3 regions of the Streptomyces sp. NPDC050535 genome follow, and region 3 is predicted to be linked to each of the others. Evidence: predicted binding sites of a transcription regulator. Region 3 holds the regulator's gene; each other region holds the start of a gene.
What was found. Region 3 encodes HrcA, which represses chaperone genes, less so after heat shock. Its sites were predicted from a motif close to TTNGCACTCNGNNNNNCNGAGTGCNAA; they were not measured.
Positions count from the first base shown of each region.

Region 1: groES (co-chaperone GroES) is a predicted target of HrcA. The motif match lies at 3,187-3,213, and genes of this name have one in related genera.
Region 2: groL (chaperonin GroEL) is a predicted target of HrcA. The motif match lies at 3,391-3,417, and genes of this name have one in related genera.

Region 1 is NZ_JBITHE010000013.1:207,766-214,198, reverse strand. It holds gene ACIBLC_RS27430 (RNA polymerase sigma factor) at 1-143, shown strand, start outside; gene ACIBLC_RS27425 (SAM-dependent methyltransferase) at 154-1,353, opposite strand; gene ACIBLC_RS27420 (polysaccharide deacetylase family protein) at 1,444-2,337, shown strand; gene ACIBLC_RS27415 (polysaccharide deacetylase family protein) at 2,334-3,110, shown strand; gene groES (co-chaperone GroES) at 3,359-3,667, shown strand; gene groL (chaperonin GroEL) at 3,800-5,425, shown strand; gene ACIBLC_RS27400 (SDR family NAD(P)-dependent oxidoreductase) at 5,522-6,295, opposite strand.
Region 2 is NZ_JBITHE010000012.1:136,304-142,736, forward strand. It holds gene ACIBLC_RS25770 (metallophosphoesterase family protein) at 1-156, opposite strand, end outside; gene ACIBLC_RS25775 (NADH:flavin oxidoreductase) at 248-1,366, opposite strand; gene groL (chaperonin GroEL) at 1,640-3,265, opposite strand; gene ACIBLC_RS25785 (cold-shock protein) at 3,659-3,865, opposite strand; gene ACIBLC_RS25790 (MoaD/ThiS family protein) at 4,379-4,654, opposite strand; gene thrC (threonine synthase) at 4,788-6,116, opposite strand; SAM riboswitch class I at 6,134-6,281, opposite strand.
Region 3 is NZ_JBITHE010000002.1:171,255-177,687, reverse strand. It holds gene ACIBLC_RS05800 (DUF3097 domain-containing protein) at 1-737, opposite strand, end outside; gene ACIBLC_RS05795 (MBL fold metallo-hydrolase) at 783-1,466, opposite strand; partial or broken gene ACIBLC_RS05790 (MBL fold metallo-hydrolase) at 1,608-1,793, opposite strand; gene hrcA (heat-inducible transcriptional repressor HrcA) at 1,965-2,981, shown strand; gene dnaJ (molecular chaperone DnaJ) at 2,982-4,121, shown strand; gene ACIBLC_RS05775 (nitronate monooxygenase) at 4,325-5,431, shown strand; gene ACIBLC_RS05770 (16S rRNA (uracil(1498)-N(3))-methyltransferase) at 5,428-6,168, shown strand; gene ACIBLC_RS05765 (VOC family protein) at 6,185-6,433, shown strand, end outside.

The sequences.
Region 1 (6,433 bases), on a different contig from region 3:
TCCGCGGCGACCTGCTCGCCCGCCTCGGACGCACGGCCGAGGCGCGGGCGGAGTTCGAACGGGCGATCGCCCTGACGCGCAACGAGCAGGAGAGGGAGCTGCTGCGGGCGCGGGTGCGTGAACTGGACCCGCCGAAGTCCTGAGACGCCGAGGTCAGAACGTCAGCGGGTGCCCCAGCAGCATCGTCGGCGCCCCCGCGACCCGGGTCAGGAACACCGTCGCCGAGTTCGGGCCCTGCGACTTGGGCAGGACCTTCCGCCGCAACTCCTCCGGCTCCACGGCGGACCCCCGCTTCTTCACCGTCAGCACGCCGACCTCCCGCTCGCGCAGCAGCGCCTTCAACTTCTTCACACCGAAGGGGAGTTGGTCGGTGATCTCGTACCCGGAGGCGTACGGCGTGGGACGCGCCTCGTCCGCCGTGATGTAGGCGATCGTCTCGTCGACCAGCCCGCCGTCCAGCTCCTGGGCCACCTCCGCGACCAGATGGGCGCGGATGACGGCGCCGTCGGGCTCGTACAGATACCGCCCGACGGACCGTACCGCCGGATCAGGCAGCCCGCGCCCCCGTACCTCGCGCGGTCCCGGCAGCAGCGTGGCCCGCACAAGACCCGGCTCGGTGCCGAACCACAGCACCGCCTCCTTCACGTCGCCGCTGTCCGAGATCCACTCCGCCTCCGCCTCGGCGGGAACCGCCTCGTGCGGGATGCCGGGAGCGATCTTCAGCGCGGCGAGCGGAGCCTTCGAGGCGGTGCCGACCGCCCAGGAGAGCGGTGGTGAATAGGCCTCGGGGTCGAAAATGCGCCCCCTGCCGCCCCGGCGCCCCGGATCCACGAACACGGCCTCGTACGCGGACACGTCCACCTCCGTGACATCCGCCTCGCGCACCTCGATCAGGTCCGCGAGGCCGAGCGCGTCGGCGTTCGCGCGCGCCACCGCGACCGTCAGCGGGTCCCGGTCGACGGCGAGGACCCGGATCCCGGCGCGGGCCAGCGCGATCGCGTCGCCGCCTATGCCGGAGCAGAGGTCGGCGACCGAGCGGACACCGAGGGCCCGCAGCCGCTCCGCGCGGTGCGTCGCGACCGTCGTACGGGTCGACTGCTCGACCCCGTTGGGCGTGAAGAACATCCGCTCCGCGTCGTCGGCCCCGAACTTCGCCGCCGCCCGCTGCCGCAGCCGCGCCTGTCCGAGGGCCGCCGAGACCAGCCCGGCCGGGTGCTCGCGGCGCAGCCGGGTGGCGACGGCCAGCTCCCGCGCCGGATCGGTGCCGCGCACCTCGTCGAGCAGGGCCCGGCCCTCCGGGGTGAGAAGGGTGGCGAAGGAGGCGAGGGGGGACGGCGGATCGAGGTCGTTCACCGGGCCATTGTGGGCCAGTCGGTGGACGGCGCGCGTCCGGCCGAGGTGTCGTGCCCCCGCACCGGCCGTGGCCTGCGAGGATCCGGCGCCATGCGATCAGTACGACAAAACTATAAAAACAGTACGAAATTGACGGTTGCCCGTACCGGCATCGCCGCGCTCGCCCTCGCCGCCCTCGTGTCCGGCTGCGCCGCGGGCGCCGACTCCACCCCCGCGAAACCGGCGCCCGCTCCCGTACTCGACGCCGCCGCCAAGCTCCGGGTCGCACAGGCTGCCCGAGCCGCCGCCGCCAAGCGCTGGGGTCTGGCCAGTACACCGCTGGCGGCACCGTCCGCCCCGGCCAGGAAGCCGGTCATCGAGTTCCGCGACGGCTTCGAGGTCGAGGACGGGGAGGGACTGCCGCCGGTCTTCACCACCATCCCGACCAAGGACAAGGTCGTCTTCCTCACCATCGACGACGGCGCCGAGAAGGACCCGGCCTTCCTGCGGATGATGAGCGACCTGAAGATCCCGTACACCGCCTTCCTCAGCGACTACCTGGTCAAGGAGGACTACGGGTACTTCCGGAAGATGCGCGACCGCGGCGTCGTACTCAACAACCACACCCTCCACCACCCTTACCTGCCCGGACTCTCCTACGCGCGGCAGAAGCACGAGATCTGCGGCATGCAGGACGTGATCGAGAAGCAGTTCGGCAAGCGCCCGACGCTCTTCAGGCCGCCGTTCGGCAACTACAACGAGGACACCCTGCGTGCCGCCAAGTCCTGCGGCGTCAAGGCCGTCCCGCTGTGGAACGAGGAGATCTTCGTCGACCACTGGGAGTACCGCGAGTGGGACCGCGACCTGCACCCCGGCGACATCGTTCTCAGCCACTTCCGGGGCAAGGAGGACTGGAAGGGCTCGATGGCCGACATGGTCCGCCGCTTCATGAAGATGGTGACCGACAAGGGGTACGCGGTGGCCCGCCTGGAGGACTACCTGTGAGGTCACGGCCGTACGGGCTCGCCGCCGGACTGCTCGCCTGCGTGCTGCTGTCCGGCTGCGCCCAGTCCGTCGACCCGATCGAACGGCTGGGCATGAAGGCCGCGCACGAGGTGAGCAAGGCGCGGTCGCACGGGCCGACCCTCGGGACGTACCGCCACTGGGGGCTGTCCGCGCCGCTCGCCGCCGCGCCGAAACCGTCCGCCCGGGCCACCGCACGCACCGCGGGGCCGGGCCTCGCGCCGGTCGTGGACCGCGTGCCCACCCGCGACAAGGTCGTCTTCCTGACGTACGACGACGGCGCCGAGCGGGACCCGGGGTTCGTCGACATGGTCCGTGAACTGCGGCTGCCGGTAAGCATGTTCCTCACCGACAGCGTGGTCGGGCCGGGGTACGGGCACTTCGCCCGGCTGCGGGCGGTCGGCGCGACCGTGCAGAACCACACCCTGGACCACTCCGCCCTGCGCGGCCTGCCGTACGCCGGCCAGCGCGCCGAGATCTGCGGCCAGCAGGACAAGCTCAGACAGCGCTTCGGCATCCGCCCCCGTTTCCTGCGGCCCCCCTACGGCACGTACGACGCCACCACCCTGCGCGCCGCCGCCGACTGCGGGATCGCGGCCGTCGTACGGGGGCGGGACGCCGGGGAGGGCCCGCTGCGGCCGGGCGACATCCTGACGGGTTTCGACGACCCGAACCTCACGGAGGCGACCATCGGGCTGCTGCGCCGGATCCAGGCGGAGGGGTTCACGCCGGCGCGGCTCGAGGACTATCTCTAGCCGCGATTCCACGGGGTTCGGGGGCCGGGAACCCCCTGGTTCAAGCGTCCCGATTTCACCGGCATCCGGCGCCGCGTTGGCACTCCGCTTGACCGAGTGCTAATCGCGGTCATAGTCTCAGGTCTGGCACTCGCCACTGGAGAGTGCCAATGACGACAGGTAGATCCGGCTTCCCGCGACGACGGATTCACCTGGTCGCCACCTCAGACAGTTAACCCCGTGAGATCTCCGAAGGGGGAGGTCGGATCGTGACGACCACCAGCTCCAAGGTTGCCATCAAGCCGCTCGAGGACCGCATTGTGGTCCAGCCGCTCGAAGCCGAGCAGACCACGGCCTCTGGCCTGGTCATCCCGGACACCGCGAAGGAGAAGCCCCAGGAGGGCGTCGTCCTTGCCGTGGGTCCGGGCCGTTTCGAGGACGGTAACCGTCTTCCGCTCGACGTCGCTGTCGGCGACATCGTGCTGTACAGCAAGTACGGCGGCACCGAGGTGAAGTACAACGGCGAGGAATACCTCGTCCTCTCGGCTCGCGACGTGCTCGCGATCATCGAGAAGTAATTCACCCCGGTTCCCAACCGGTTTTGCAGTGAACTGCGCCCCTGGCCCCCCGCGACCGCAAGTAGCCGGGCGTCGGGGGCGCCGTTCGTTCTCCCAGATTTTCCAGAGTTTCGAGAGGGCTGAATCGCTCCCATGGCGAAGATCCTGAAGTTCGACGAGGACGCCCGTCGCGCCCTCGAGCGCGGCGTCAACAAGCTTGCCGACACGGTCAAGGTGACGATCGGCCCCAAGGGCCGCAACGTTGTCATCGACAAGAAGTTCGGCGCTCCCACCATCACCAACGACGGCGTCACCATCGCCCGCGAGGTCGAGCTCGACGACCCGTACGAGAACCTCGGTGCCCAGCTGGTGAAGGAGGTGGCGACCAAGACCAACGACATCGCGGGTGACGGTACGACCACCGCCACCGTGCTCGCCCAGGCGCTCGTCCGCGAGGGTCTGAAGAACGTCGCCGCGGGTGCTTCCCCGGCGCTGCTCAAGAAGGGCATCGACGCCGCGGTCAAGGCCGTGTCCGAGGAACTCCTCGCGACCGCCCGCCCGATCGACGAGAAGTCCGACATCGCCGCCGTCGCCGGTCTGTCCGCCCAGGACAGCCAGGTCGGCGAGCTCATCGCCGAGGCGATGGACAAGGTCGGCAAGGACGGTGTCATCACCGTCGAGGAGTCCAACACCTTCGGCCTCGAGCTGGACTTCACCGAGGGCATGGCCTTCGACAAGGGCTACCTGTCGCCGTACTTCGTGACGGACCAGGAGCGCATGGAGGCCGTCCTCGAGGACCCGTACATCCTGATCCACCAGGGCAAGATCTCCTCGATCCAGGACCTGCTGCCGCTCCTTGAGAAGGTCATCCAGGCCAACGCCTCGAGGCCGCTGCTGATCATCGCCGAGGACGTCGAGGGCGAGGCCCTGTCGACCCTGGTCGTGAACAAGATCCGCGGCACCTTCAACGCCGTCGCGGTGAAGGCCCCGGGCTTCGGCGACCGCCGCAAGGCGATGCTGGGCGACCTCGCCACCCTCACCGGCGCTCAGGTCATCGCCGAGGAGGTCGGCCTCAAGATCGACCAGGTCGGTCTCGACGTGCTGGGCACCGCCCGCCGTGTCACGGTCACCAAGGACGACACCACGGTCGTCGACGGTGGCGGCGACCACGAGGCCGTCGTCGGCCGCGTCAACCAGATCAAGGCCGAGATCGAGAACACCGACTCCGACTGGGACCGCGAGAAGCTCCAGGAGCGCCTCGCGAAGCTGGCCGGCGGCGTCTGCGTGATCAAGGTCGGTGCCGCCACCGAGGTGGAGCTCAAGGAGAAGAAGCACCGTCTGGAGGACGCCATCTCCGCGACCCGCGCCGCGGTCGAGGAAGGCATCGTCTCCGGTGGTGGCTCCGCGCTCGTCCACGCCGTCAAGGTCCTCGAGGGCAACCTCGGCAAGACCGGCGACGAGGCCACGGGTGTCGCGGTCGTCCGCAAGGCCGCCGTCGAGCCGCTGCGCTGGATCGCCGAGAACGCCGGCCTGGAGGGTTACGTCATCACCTCCAAGGTCGCCGAGCTCGACAAGGGCCAGGGCTTCAACGCCGCCACCGGCGAGTACGGCGACCTGGTCAAGGCCGGCGTCATCGACCCGGTGAAGGTCACCCGCTCCGCCCTGGAGAACGCGGCCTCCATCGCCTCCCTGCTCCTCACGACCGAGACCCTGGTCGTCGAGAAGCCGGCCGAGGACGAGGCCGACGCCGGTCACGGCGGCCACGGCCACTCGCACTGAGGCACCAGCTTCCGCGGAAGCCCCCGTTCCCACCGGGAACGGGGGCTTCTCCCGTGCCGTGCCCTGTCCGGCGGGGCGCCACCGGCGCCACCGGCCCTACTGAGGCCCGTACTTCCGCCCCGTCTTCGACGTGACCCCGCCCAGCAGCGCCCGCGGTGTCACCTTCACCAGGCCCATCAGCGCCTTGTAACGCGGGTCGGGAATCGACAGGGTCCTGCCGCGGGCCAGGTCACCGAGCGCGGCGGCGACCAGCTTGTCGGCGTCCAGCCACATCCAGTTGGGGATGTTGTCCGTGCCCATGCCGGCCCGCTCGTGGAACTCGGTGCGCACGAATCCGGGGCACAGCGCCATCAGCCGTACACCGCTGCCGGCCAGATCCCGCGCCGCGCCCTGCGTGAACTGCACGACCCACGACTTGGACGCCCCGTACGTCCCGCGCGGCACGAACGCGGCCACCGACGCGACGTTGACGACCCCGCCGCGGCCGCGCTCCCGCATGGCCTCGGCCGCCGCCGAGGTCAGCCGGAGCACCGCCTCGCAGTGCACCTTGATCATCTTCAGCTCGTCGGCCATCGACACGTCGAGGTAGCGGCCCTTGTTGGCGAAGCCGGCGTTGTTGATCAGCAGGTCGACCGGGTGCTTGCGGTCGCCGAGCCGCCTGGCCACCGACTCGATGCCGTCGTCCGTCGCCAGATCCGCCGTCAGCACCTCGGCCTCGATGCCGTGCCGGTCGTGCAGCTCGGTCGCCTGCTCACCGAGCCGCTTGGTGTCGCGCGCCACCAGCACCAGGTTGTGCCCGTCAGCCGCCAGCCGCCGCGCGAAGGCGGCGCCGATACCAGCGGTCGATCCCGTAATCAGAGCCGTTGTCATGGCGCAACATTAGTGACCCGACCTGTCCCCCCGGCCGCGGGCCGCCCAACGCCCGTACCCACTCCACGAGTTCCGCGCGTCGCGGTTCGCGATACGCGCATCCCCTGCTACCGGCTGTGACGCGAGCAAGGTCCGCCC
Region 2 (6,433 bases), on a different contig from region 3:
GTTGGCCACGTCGCCGCTGACGACGATCGCGTCGACGCCCCGCTGGTGCCGCAGATCCGTGAGCAGCAGCCGCAGTGACTCGCTCGCGTTGACGCCGGCCTGGTTGGGGGCGTCGGTGCGTTCTATGTGGGTGTCCGAGAGATGGAGGATCCGCATACCCCGAAGCTAGCGGCAGTCGTGTCCGGCAACCAGGGCGCGCCCCCGGTCCTCCCTTCCGGAAGGAGCCGGGGGCGCCGCCCCGCGGACGTCAGCTCAGCGAGCCCATGGCCGCTGGGTCGAACGGCGCCAGTTCACCGTGCCGCCCGTCGAGGACCTTCGCCGCCCACTCGGGGTCCTGGAGCAGCGCGCGGCCGACCGCGACGAGGTCGAACTCCTCGCGCTCCAGGCGGTCCAGGAGGTTGTCGAGGCTCGCGGCCTGGGCGCCCTCGCCCGCGAAGCCGCTGATGAAGTCGCCGTCGAGGCCGACCGAGCCGACGGTGATGGCGGGCTTGCCCGTCATCTTCTTCGTCCAGCCCGCCAGGTTGAGGTCCGAGCCCTCGAACTCCGGGAGCCAGTAGCGGCGCGTCGACGCGTGGAAGGCGTCCACTCCGGCCTCGGCGAGCGGGATCAGCAGGGCGCCGAGCTCCTCGGGCGTCTCCGCGAGGCGGGCGTCGTACGCCTCCTGCTTCCACTGCGAGTAACGGAAGAGGACGGGGAAGGAGGGGGAGACCGCGGCGCGGACCGCGGCGACGATCTCGGTCGCGAACTTCGTACGGGCGACGAGGTCACCGCCGTACGCGTCGGTACGCCGGTTGGTGCCCTCCCACAGGAACTGGTCGATCAGGTAGCCGTGCGCCCCGTGCAGTTCGACGCCGTCGAAGCCGATGCGCTCGGCGGCGGCAGCGGCCTCGGCGAACGCCGCGATGACGTCGTCCAGGTCGGTCTGGGTCATCTCCTTGCCCTCACCGGCGGTGCCGTTGATCCGCAGGCCGGACGGGCCGACCGCGGGGGCGTCCGCGAAGGGCGGCTCGCCCGCGCTGCGGACCATGCCGATGTGCCAGAGCTGCGGCACGATCTTCCCGCCCGCCGCGTGCACGGCCTCCGCCACCTTCGCCCAGCCCGCGAGCTGCTCCTCGCCGTGGAAGCGCGGGATGCGGTCGCTCTGTCCGGCCGACTCGTGGCCGATGTAGGTGCCCTCGGTGACGATGAGGCCCACGCCCGCGGCGGCGCGGCGGGCGTAGTACGACACGACGTCCTCGCCGGGGATGCCGCCCGGGGAGAACTGGCGGGTCATCGGTGCCATGACGATCCGGTTCGGGACGGTCAGGCCGTTGAGGGCGAGGGGGCGGGACAGGATCTGGGCCGCGCGGGAGGGGGCGAGTGTCACGTGAGTGCTCCTGGGGGAGAGAGGTGATGCCGGTCCGCGAGATGCTCATGCATAGGTACATGTGATGAATATGTGCACGTGCATTGATTCGCTCAAGAGCCTCAACCGGCCCGTCCGTCACCGCATTCCGGCCCCGGCACACCCCTCACGTGATCCAGGTCACTCTGTCGGGCGGGTCCCGGAAACGCCCGAGGGCGGCACCCCTTGGGAGAAGGGGTGCCGCCCTCGGTACGAAGGACGGTGATCAACCGGAGGCCGAAGCCCCGAGGCCGATCAGAAGTCCATGTCACCGCCCGGCATGCCGCCCGGAGCGCCGCCGGCAGCGGCCTTCTCCGGCTTGTCGGCGATGACGGCCTCGGTGGTGAGGAACAGCGCGGCGATGGACGCGGCGTTCTGCAGGGCAGAGCGCGTGACCTTCGCCGGGTCGATGATGCCCTCGGCGATCATGTCGACGTACTCACCGGTCGCGGCGTTCAGGCCGTGGCCGACGGGCAGGTTGCGCACCTTCTCGACGATGACGCCACCCTCGAGACCGCCGTTGATGGCGATCTGCTTGAGCGGGGCCTCCAGCGCGAGCCGCACGGCGTTGGCGCCGGTCGCCTCGTCACCCGTGAGCTCCAGCTTCTCGAAGACCGAGGAAGCCTGGATGAGAGCCACGCCACCACCGGCGACGATGCCCTCCTCGACGGCCGCCTTCGCATTGCGAACGGCGTCCTCGATGCGGTGCTTGCGCTCCTTGAGCTCGACCTCGGTGGCGGCACCGGCCTTGATGACGGCCACGCCGCCCGCGAGCTTCGCCAGGCGCTCCTGGAGCTTCTCGCGGTCGTAGTCCGAGTCGGAGTTCTCGATCTCGGCGCGGATCTGGTTGACCCGGCCGGCGACCTGGTCGGCAGAGCCGGAGCCGTCGACGATCGTCGTCTCGTCCTTGGTGATGACGACCTTGCGGGCACGGCCCAGCAGGTCGACACCCGCGTTCTCCAGCTTGAGGCCGACCTCCTCGGAGATGACCTCGCCGCCCGTGAGGATGGCGATGTCGCCGAGCATGGCCTTGCGGCGGTCACCGAAGCCCGGAGCCTTGACGGCGACGGACTTGAAGGTGCCACGGATCTTGTTGACGACCAGCGTCGACAGAGCCTCGCCCTCGACGTCCTCGGCGATGATCAGCAGCGGCTTGCCCGACTGCATGACCTTCTCCAGGAGCGGGAGCAGGTCCTTGACGTTGGCGATCTTCGAGTTGGCGATCAGGATGTAGGGGTCGTCGAGGACGGCCTCCATACGCTCCATGTCGGTGGCGAAGTACGCCGAGATGTAGCCCTTGTCGAAGCGCATACCCTCGGTGAGCTCCAGCTCCAGACCGAAGGTCTGGGACTCCTCGACGGTGATGACGCCTTCCTTGCCGACCTTGTCCATAGCCTCGGCGATGAGCTCGCCGATCTGGGTGTCGGCGGCGGAGATGGAGGCCGTGGAAGCGATCTGCTCCTTGGTCTCGACATCCTTGGCCTGCTCGAGCAGGGCACCGGAGACGGCCTCGACGGCCTTCTCGATACCACGCTTGAGGGCCATCGGGTTGGCACCCGCGGCTACGTTGCGAAGGCCCTCGCGGACCAGCGCCTGCGCCAGAACGGTCGCGGTGGTCGTACCGTCGCCGGCGACGTCGTCCGTCTTCTTGGCGACTTCCTTGACCAGCTCAGCGCCGATCTTCTCGTAAGGGTCCTCGAGCTCGATCTCCTTGGCGATGGAAACACCATCGTTGGTGATCGTGGGGGCGCCCCACTTCTTCTCGAGGACGACGTTGCGACCCTTGGGACCAAGGGTGACCTTGACGGCGTCGGCGAGCTGGTTCATCCCGCGCTCGAGACCGCGCCGCGCCTCCTCGTTGAACGCGATGATCTTGGCCATGTGAAGTGGTCCTCCCGGACTGGGGTGGATTGCTCCGGACCGCGCCCGCGCCCGCGACGGACGGCCTGCGTGCCTCGTGGTTCCTTGCCCCACTTGGCCTGCGGGCCTCACTGACCCGGTCCTCGTTGTCACTCTCACCTGCAGAGTGCTAACGCCAATGATTAGCACTCGCCCCTACCGAGTGCAAGCGGCTCCGAAAGATCCGCAGGTGGGGCGGGGGGCGCGACCGGCGCGAAGACAGCCGGAGGGACGCGAAGGCAGCCGACGGGGCACGCGGACAGCCGCAGGGCCGGACATGCAGCCAGGGGGACAGACAGACCGAAGGGCTCGCGCCCCCTGCCGGGGACACGAGCCCTTCGTCACGTCGAACAGAACAATCAGTCGGCGCGTGCTTCAGCTGGTCGCCAGCCGGACCATGTCCGCCTGCGGCCCTTTCTGGCCCTGCGAGATCTCGAACTCGACCCGCTGGCCCTCTTCAAGGGTGCGGTAGCCGTCCATTTGAATCGCGCTGTAGTGGACGAATACATCCGCACCACCGTCGACCGCGATGAAGCCGTACCCCTTCTCCGCGTTGAACCATTTGACGGTGCCCTGAGCCATGCCTAACTCCCCTATTACTGGCCCTTGCACAGGACCGCACTTCGCGGGCCCGGGTCAGACCTCACCCCCCAAGGATTGGGGGTGTGCGCCGGAACGCGTCGACCGCGGCTGAATGTATCCGTCCAACTGCCCTCTGCAACAGGTCAATCGGACGAGAATTCTGAGCACGACCGATCGGGAATATCCGGAGAATTCACAAAGATTCCGGGCAAGTCGGGCCCCACAAATGCCATAAACGGCTCAAAAATGCGGGGTACATTGGCTGCTTCTTGTCGGGCATCGGGCAGGTACTCATATGCGCCCGGCATGAAACCGACTCGAAAGCGAAGCAGCTTCCCCAACTGTACCGCGCTCAACCATACAGAATTGCCCCCTCCGCTTCTCTCGCGGAGGGGGCAATTCGATGAACTCTCGGTGATTACCATTACCCAAGGTAACTGCAATCACCGTGCGTGACGGCGAATGACGGTCAGCCGCGGGCCGCCGGCCGGCCGTCGTCGGCGTCGGCGTCGGTCAGCCGCCGGCGACGGCCGGAATGATCGAGACGCCCGCGCCGTCCGGCGTCGCCGTCTCCAGACCCTGCTCGAAGCGGACGTCGTCGTCGTTCACGTACACGTTGACGAAGCGGCGCAGCTTGCCCTGGTCGTCCAGGACGCGCGCGGCGATACCGGTGTGGTTCTGCTCCAGGTCGGCGATCACCTCGCCGAGGGTGCCGCCCTCGGCGGCCACCTCGGCCTTGCCGCCGGTGTAGGTGCGCAGGATGGTGGGGATGCGGACGTTGACGCTCATTCGGTGTGACCTCCGGTCGGGTGCTCAGGTGCGGCGGAACAGCGCCCCAGGGGCGCGGGGCCGGGTCGGCGGGGGGCGACCGGCCCCCGTCGGCCCGCGGCCCTGATACGGCATTCCAGCGGAGCGCCCCCGCTCATGACGCGAGGCCGGCCTCGCGGAAGGAGTCGAGGTTCGGGCGGATGGTCGCGGTGAGCCCGGTGTCCGAGGCCACCGCGTCCAGGGTCTTGAGGCCGTCGCCGGTGTTGAGGACGACGGTGGTGAGGGTCGGGTCGAGCAGACCGTTCCCGATCAGCTTCTTCGCCACACCCACCGTCACGCCACCCGCGGTCTCGGCGAAGATGCCCTCCGTCTGCGCGAGGAGCTTGATCGCCTCGACGATCTCCTCGTCGTTGACGTCCTCCACGGCACCGCCGGTACGCCGCGCGATGTCGAGCACGTAGGGCCCGTCGGCCGGGTTGCCGATGGCCAGCGACTTGGCGATGGTGTTCGGCTTCTGCGGCCGTACGACGTCGTGGCCGGCCTTGTAGGCCACGGACACCGGCGAACAGCCCTCGGCCTGGGCACCGAAGATCTTGTACGGCCTGTCCTCCACGAGCCCGAGCCTGATCAGCTCCTGGAGACCCTTGTCGATCTTCGTGAGCTGGGAGCCGGAGGCGATCGGGACCACGAGCTGGTCGGGCAGCCGCCAGCCGAGCTGCTCGCAGATCTCGTACGCGAGGGTCTTCGAGCCCTCCGCGTAGTAGGGCCGCAGGTTGACGTTGACGAAGCCCCAGCCCTCGCCGGCCGGGTCGCCGATCAGCTCGGAGCAGAAGCGGTTCACGTCGTCGTAGTTGCCCTCGATACCGACGAGCTCCCCGCCGTACACCGCGGCCATGACGATCTTGCCCTGCTCCAGGTCGTGCGGGATGAACACGCAGGAGCGGAAGCCGGCGCGGGCGGCGGCGGCGCCCACCGCGCCGGCGAGGTTGCCGGTGGAGGAGCAGGAGAGGGTGGTGAAGCCGAAGGCGCGGGCGGCCTCGATGGCCTGGGCGACGACGCGGTCCTTGAAGGAGTGCGTCGGGTTGCCCGAGTCGTCCTTGACGAAGAGCCTGCCCGGGGTGACGCCCAGCTCGCGCGCCAGGTTGTCGGCCTTGACGAGCTTGGTCCAGCCGGGGTTGATGTTCGGCTTCTCCGCGACGTCCGCCGGGACCGGCAGGAGCGGCGCGTAACGCCAGATGTTCGCGGGGCCCGCCTCGATGCGCTTGCGGAGGTCCTCGGTCTCGTAGGCGGAGAAGTCGTAGGCGATCTCCAGCGGCCCGAAACACTCCTCGCAGGCGAAGACCGGACCGAGGGGCACGCGGTGCCCGCACTCGCGGCAGGAGAGCGCGGCGGCGGGGCCCAGATCGACGGAGTTCCCGGAATCCGGGGAGGTCACGGTGCTCGTGGTGTTCGCGGTGGTGCTTGCAACTGTCTGCGCAGCCATGGAGGGGAGGCCCTTTCTCCTCATCTTCCTCACGACGCACTTCGCCGTGAGACGGATTTGGCACCTTCCCGAGCCGGGAGCCTCACCACGTCGACGTGACAAGAACCAGCTGGAGGGTTGCCGGGGCTTCAACGGGCCGTATCCCTCTGCCCCTCTGGATGAGCGGTATTCAGTTGTACGCCGGCCGACCCCGACATGCGATGGTCATCAGCGTTGTTCAAGACTGTAACCGAAGGCCTGGATGGTGGAGAGAGCCGTCCGAACCGCGAGATGCCGACAACACCCCCTGCCGGCGCGGCGACGGGCACAAGCATCCC
Region 3 (6,433 bases):
TAGGAGCGGACGTGGGAGAGGATGTGCTGCCAGGCCGCGCCGGTGTTCTCGGGCCAGCCCAGGGCGCGGCAGACGCCCGTTTTCCAGTCCTGGCCGCGGGGGACCCGGGGCCAGGCCGCGATGCCCACGGAGGACGGCTTCACGGCCTCCCAGATGTCGATGTAGGGATGGCCGACGACCAGCGCGTGGTCGCTGGTGACCGCGTCCGCGATGCGGGACTCCTTCGAACCGGGGACCAGGTGGTCGACGAGGACACCGAGGCGGGCGTCCGGCCCCGGGTCGAAGTCGGCGACGATCGCCGGCAGGTCGTCGATGCCCTCCAGGTACTCGACGACCACGCCCTCGATGCGCAGGTCGTCGCCCCAGACGCGTTCGACGAGCTCGGCGTCGTGCCGGCCCTCCACATAGATCCGCCCGGCCCGCGCCACCCGCGCCCGCGCGCCCGGCACCGCGACCGAACCGGAAGCGGTGCGGGAGGGACGTACGGGCGCCCCGGCCGCCGGGCGGACCAGCGTCACCACCTTGCCCTCCAGGAGGAAGCCGCGCGGCTCCAGCGGGAACACCCGGTGCTTGCCGAAGCGGTCCTCCAGCGTCACCGTGCCCGCCTCGCAGCGGATCACCGCGCCGCAGAAGCCGGTGCCGGGTTCCTCGACCACCAGACCGGGGTCCGCCGGGACCTCGGGCACGGGCTTGGGCTTCTTCCACGGCGGGGTCAGGTCCGGAGAGTACTGGCGCATTCGGATGACGATAGGAGAAGCCGGGCCCTCATGGCGCACGGCCTCCTACGACACGCCGAAACGGGCCGCCAGTGTGTCCCGTTGGGCCCGGACGAACGCCGCGTCCACCACCGCTCCGTGACCGGGTACGTACACCGCGTCCTCGCCGCCCAGGCCGAGCAGCCGGTCCAGCGCCGCCGGCCACCGGGAGGGTTCGGCGTCGGGGCCGGCCTGGGGTTCGCCCGACTCCTCCACCAGATCGCCGCAGAAGACGATCCCGGGCTCCGACGGCGATCCCGGTACCAGGACCACCAGGTCGTGGCCGGTGTGGCCGGGGCCCACGTTCGCGAGCAGGACGCGCGTGCCGCCGCCCAGGTCCAGGGTCCACTCGCCGGACACCTGGTGGCCGGGGCGGACCAGCAGATCGGCCGCCTCGGCCGCCTCCCGCGGGTCCAGGCCGTTGCGTACGGCGTCCGCGCGCAGTTCCTCGCCGCCGTGCGCGAGGACCGTGTCCAGGCCGGCCGCCCCGAACACCTCCACACCCGCGAACGCGGCCGCGCCGAACACGTGGTCGAAGTGCGAATGGGTGAGCGCGAGATGCGTCACCCGGCGGTCGACGGCGGGCAGACGCCGCGGGCCGGGAGCCGGGGGCGCCCCCTCGGACGGGCCCCACGCCTCGGCGCCCAGCGGTGTGCTCCCGCGCGGCCTCCGTGCCTCGGGGCCGTGCCTCCGGCCCCCGGGAGCCGACAGCGGGTCCTCACGCGGCTCCGCCCCCGTGCCGGCCCCGTGCCGGGCGAGCCCTCCGCCCCCGGACCCGGTCGTTCCCTCTCCGGGCGGCGGGCCCCCGGGCCCCGGATCCGGCCGTACCCCCTCCAGGAGGCGGACCCCCGTACCGAGCAGCCCCCGCGCCTCGTCGCGCAACCGTGCGCCCTCCCGCAGGCTCGAACCCGCGTCGATCATCAGCGCGCCGCCCTCGCCGACCACGAGGCCGGCCGTGCAGTCCCAGTCCGGAAGGCGTCGTCGGCCGACCCGCGGCCCGAGTCTCTCCCACCCCGCCTCTTCCCAAGTCACGCTCATGGGCAGACGCTAACGGCGAGAAGGCCCTCGGCACGACCGGGCGGGGCCGCCCTTGCCGGGGGTGTACCTCCCCGCCGTACACTGGCCGGGGACCGCTGGCACTCGTATGCGCTGAGTGCCAGGGGGAAGGACCGTAAAAGACCACGGCGACGACATCTGGAGGTGCGCGCGATGCTCAGTGAACGCAGGCTCGAAGTGCTGCGCGCCATCGTCCAGGACTACGTGGGGACGGAGGAGCCGGTCGGTTCCAAGGCCCTCACCGAGCGGCACCGGCTCGGGGTCTCCCCGGCGACGGTCCGCAACGACATGGCCGCCCTCGAGGACGAGGGGTACATCGCCCAGCCGCACACCAGTGCCGGGCGCATCCCCACCGACAAGGGCTACCGGCTCTTCGTCGACAAGCTCGCGGGCGTCAAGGCGATGACCGCGCCGGAGCGGCGGGCCATCCAGAACTTCCTCGACGGTGCCGTCGACCTCGACGACGTCGTCGGGCGGACCGTGCGGCTGCTCGCGCAGCTCACCCGGCAGGTCGCCGTCGTGCAGTACCCGTCCCTCACGCGGTCGACCGTGCGGCACGTGGAGCTGCTGTCGCTGGCTCCGGCCCGCGTGATGCTCGTCCTGATCACGGACACCGGCCGGGTCGAGCAGCGCTTGATCGACTGCCCGGCGCCCTTCGGGGAGACGTCCATGGCGGATCTACGCGCGCGGCTCAACAGCCGGGTCGCGGGCCGTCGCTTCTCGGACGTTCCGCAACTGGTGCAGGACCTGCCGGACGCCTTCGAGGTGGAGGACCGCGGTGCGGTCACGACGGTGCTCTCCACCCTCCTCGAGGCGCTCGTCGAGCAGACCGAGGAGCGGCTGATGATCGGCGGCACCGCCAATCTCACCCGCTTCGGACATGACTTCCCTCTCACCATCCGGCCCGTCCTCGAGGCACTTGAGGAGCAGGTCGTGCTTCTCAAGTTGCTTGGTGAGGCCGGGGATTCGGGCATGACCGTACGGATCGGTCACGAGAACGCGTATGAGGGACTCAACTCCACGTCCGTCGTCTCCGTCGGCTACGGTTCGGGCGACGAGGCAGTAGCGAAACTCGGCGTGGTCGGCCCGACCCGCATGGATTACCCCGGCACGATGGGAGCGGTACGAGCGGTGGCACGGTACGTCGGACAGATCCTGGCGGAGTCCTGAGTGGCCACGGACTACTACGCCGTACTCGGCGTGCGCCGCGACGCGTCCCAGGACGAGATCAAGAAGGCGTTCAGGAGGCTCGCACGCGAGCTGCACCCGGACGTCAATCCCGATCCGAAGACGCAGGAGCGCTTCAAGGAGATCAACGCCGCGTACGAGGTGTTGTCGGACCCGCAGAAGAAGCAGGTCTACGACCTCGGCGGCGACCCGCTGTCCCAGGCGGGCGGCGCGGGTGGCCCCGGTGGCTTCGGTGCCGGCGGCTTCGGGAACTTCTCGGACATCATGGACGCCTTCTTCGGCACGGCGTCGCAGCGTGGCCCCCGGTCACGCACGCGCCGCGGCCAGGACGCCATGATCCGGCTCGAGATCGAGCTGGACGAGGCGGCCTTCGGCACCACGAAGGACATCCAGGTCGACACGGCCGTCGTCTGCACCACCTGCAACGGCGAGGGCGCGGCGCCGGGCACCTCGGCGCAGACCTGTGACATGTGCCGCGGTCGCGGTGAGGTGTCGCAGGTCACCCGGTCCTTCCTCGGCCAGGTCATGACCTCGCGGCCCTGCCCGCAGTGCCAGGGCTTCGGCACCGTCGTACCGAGCCCCTGCCCGGAGTGCGCGGGCGACGGCCGCGTGCGGTCGCGTCGGACGCTGACCGTCAAGATCCCGGCCGGTGTCGACAACGGCACCCGGATCCAGCTCGCGGGCGAGGGCGAGGTCGGCCCCGGCGGCGGTCCCGCCGGCGACCTGTACGTCGAGATCCACGAGCTCCCGCACGGCACCTTCCAGCGGCGCGGCGACGACCTGCACTGCACGGTCACCATCCCGATGACCGCGGCGGCCCTCGGCACCAAGGTGCCGCTGGAGACGCTCGACGGCATGGAGGAGATCGACATCCGGCCGGGCACGCAGTCCGGGCAGTCGGTCCCGCTGCACGGGCGCGGCATCACGCATCTGCGGGGCGGCGGGCGCGGTGACCTCATCGTGCACGTCGAGGTGATGACGCCGTCCAAGCTCGACGCCGAGCAGGAGCGCGTGCTGCGCGAGCTGGCCGTGCTGCGCGGCGAGGAGCGGCCCATCGGGCAGTTCCAGCCCGGGCAGCAGGGGCTGTTCTCGCGGCTGAAGGACGCGTTCAACGGTCGCTGACCGTGGCGAGGCGAAGGACGCGTTCAACGGTCGCCAACCCGAGCGAAAGCGCGTTCGACGGTCGCTGAGGAGACCTCGCACGGATCGCCGATGCGGGCCTTCCCGCCCTGGGCCGTACGGGCCGGGGCGGGAGTGCGCGGGTGGCTCGTGCCACCCGGAAAGCTCGATTCGGACTTGTTCGGAGGACGTGACAACATGCCGTCATGTCCTCCGCGCTGACCGATCTCTTCCCGCATCCGATCGTGCAGGCCCCCATGGCGGGCGGAGTGTCCGTCCCGCATCTCGCGGCCGCCGTGTCCGAGGCCGGCGGGCTGGGGTTCCTCGCCGCCGGGTACAAGACCGCCGACGGCATGTACCAGGAGATCAAGCAGCTGCGCGGGATCACCGGCCGCCCCTTCGGCGTGAACCTCTTCATGCCGCAGCCGGAGTACGCCGACAAGGCCGCCGTCGAGGTCTACGCCAGCCAGCTCGCCGGTGAGGCCGCCTGGTACGAGACCGAACTCGGCGAGCCGGACAGCGGCCGCGACGACGGCTACGACGCCAAGCTCGCGGTCCTCCACGACAACCCGGTGCCGGTGGTCTCCTTCCACTTCGGCATCCCCGCCGACGACGTCCTGGAGTCCCTCGCCCGCGCCGGCACCCTCACCCTGGTCACCGCGACCACGGCCGAGGAGGCGCTCGCCGTGGAGCGGGCAGGCGCCGCCGCGGTCATCGTGCAGGGCGTCGAGGCGGGCGGCCACCAGGGCACCCACCGCGACAACCCGGAGACGGACGGCACCGGCATCGGACTGCTCTCGCTGATCGCGCAGGTCCGCCAGACCGTGCGGATCCCGGTCGTCGCCGCGGGCGGCATCATGCGCGGCAGCCAGATCGCCGCGGTGCTCGCGGCCGGCGCGAACGCGGCCCAGCTCGGCACGGCGTTCCTCGTCACCCCCGAGTCCGGCGCGCACGCTGTGCACAAGCAGGCACTGACCAACCCCCTCTTCGTACGTACGGAGTTGACACGAGCCTTCTCCGGGCGCCCGGCGCGCGGACTGGTCAACCGGTTCCTGCGTGAGCACGGCCCCTACGCGCCCGCCGCCTACCCCGAGGTCCACCACCTCACCTCGCCGGTACGCAAGGCGGCGGCCAAGGCGGGCGACGCGCAGGGCATGGCGTTGTGGGCCGGCCAGGGACACCGGATGGCCCGTGAAATGCCCGCGGGGCAGCTCGTGGAGGTGCTGAGCGCCGAACTCACGGCGGCGACGACAGCGTTGTCCACGTTCCCGGAGACGTTCCCGGAGACCGGGGCGGGGGGCACGGGCCGATGACGGCGCCGGTGTTCGTGGTCGAGCACTTCCGAGCCGGTGACGGCGGGCGTTACGTCCTCGACGGGCCCGAGGGGCGGCACGCGGTCTCGGTGAAGCGGCTGCGGGCCGGCGAGGACGTCGTCCTCACCGACGGGGCCGGGAACTGGGCGGACTGCGTGGTGACCGGCAGCGAGGGCAAGGACCGGCTCGTCGTCCAGATGGACTCCGTCTCCGAGGAGCCGGCGGAAGAGCCCCGCATCACCGTCGTCCAGGCCCTCCCCAAGGGCGACCGGGGCGAGCTGGCCGTCGAGACGATGACCGAGACGGGAGTGGACGCGATCGTCCCCTGGACGGCCTCCCGCTGCGTCACACAGTGGAAGGGCGAACGGGGCCTGAAGGCGCTCGCCAAGTGGCGGGCCACTGCCCGCGAGGCCGGCAAGCAGTCCCGCCGGGTCCGCTTCCCCGAGGTCGCGGACGCGATGACGACCGGACAGGTTGCCGCACTTCTCGCCAAAGCCGAGCTCGCGGCCGTCCTGCACGAGAGCGGCGACGAACCCCTCGCCACCGCCGAACTCCCCGCACGCGGTGAGATCGTGCTCGTGATCGGCCCCGAAGGAGGCGTCTCCCCCGAGGAGTTGACGCTCTTCGCCGAGGCGGGCGCACGGGCGTACCGCCTGGGGCGCAGCGTGCTACGCACCTCGACCGCCGGGACCGCGGCGGCAGCACTGCTGCTCGGCCGCACCGGTCGCTGGTCCTAGACCACTGGAGGTTCCCTTGGAACTCGCCCAAGTACGGCTGCTCGTCTCGGACTTCGCGGCCTGTTACCGGTTCTACGCCGAGGTCCTCGGCCTCAAGCCCCAGTCGGGCGCGACCGAGGGGCCGTACGAGAAGTTCAGCCCTGTCACCGGCTCGGCGGGCATCGCTCTCCAGGACCGCGCGATGATGGCGCGGATCCTGGGTGAACTGGGCGAACCGGCGACGGGGCACCGCTCGCTGGTGGTGCTGCGGGTGGACGACCTGGAC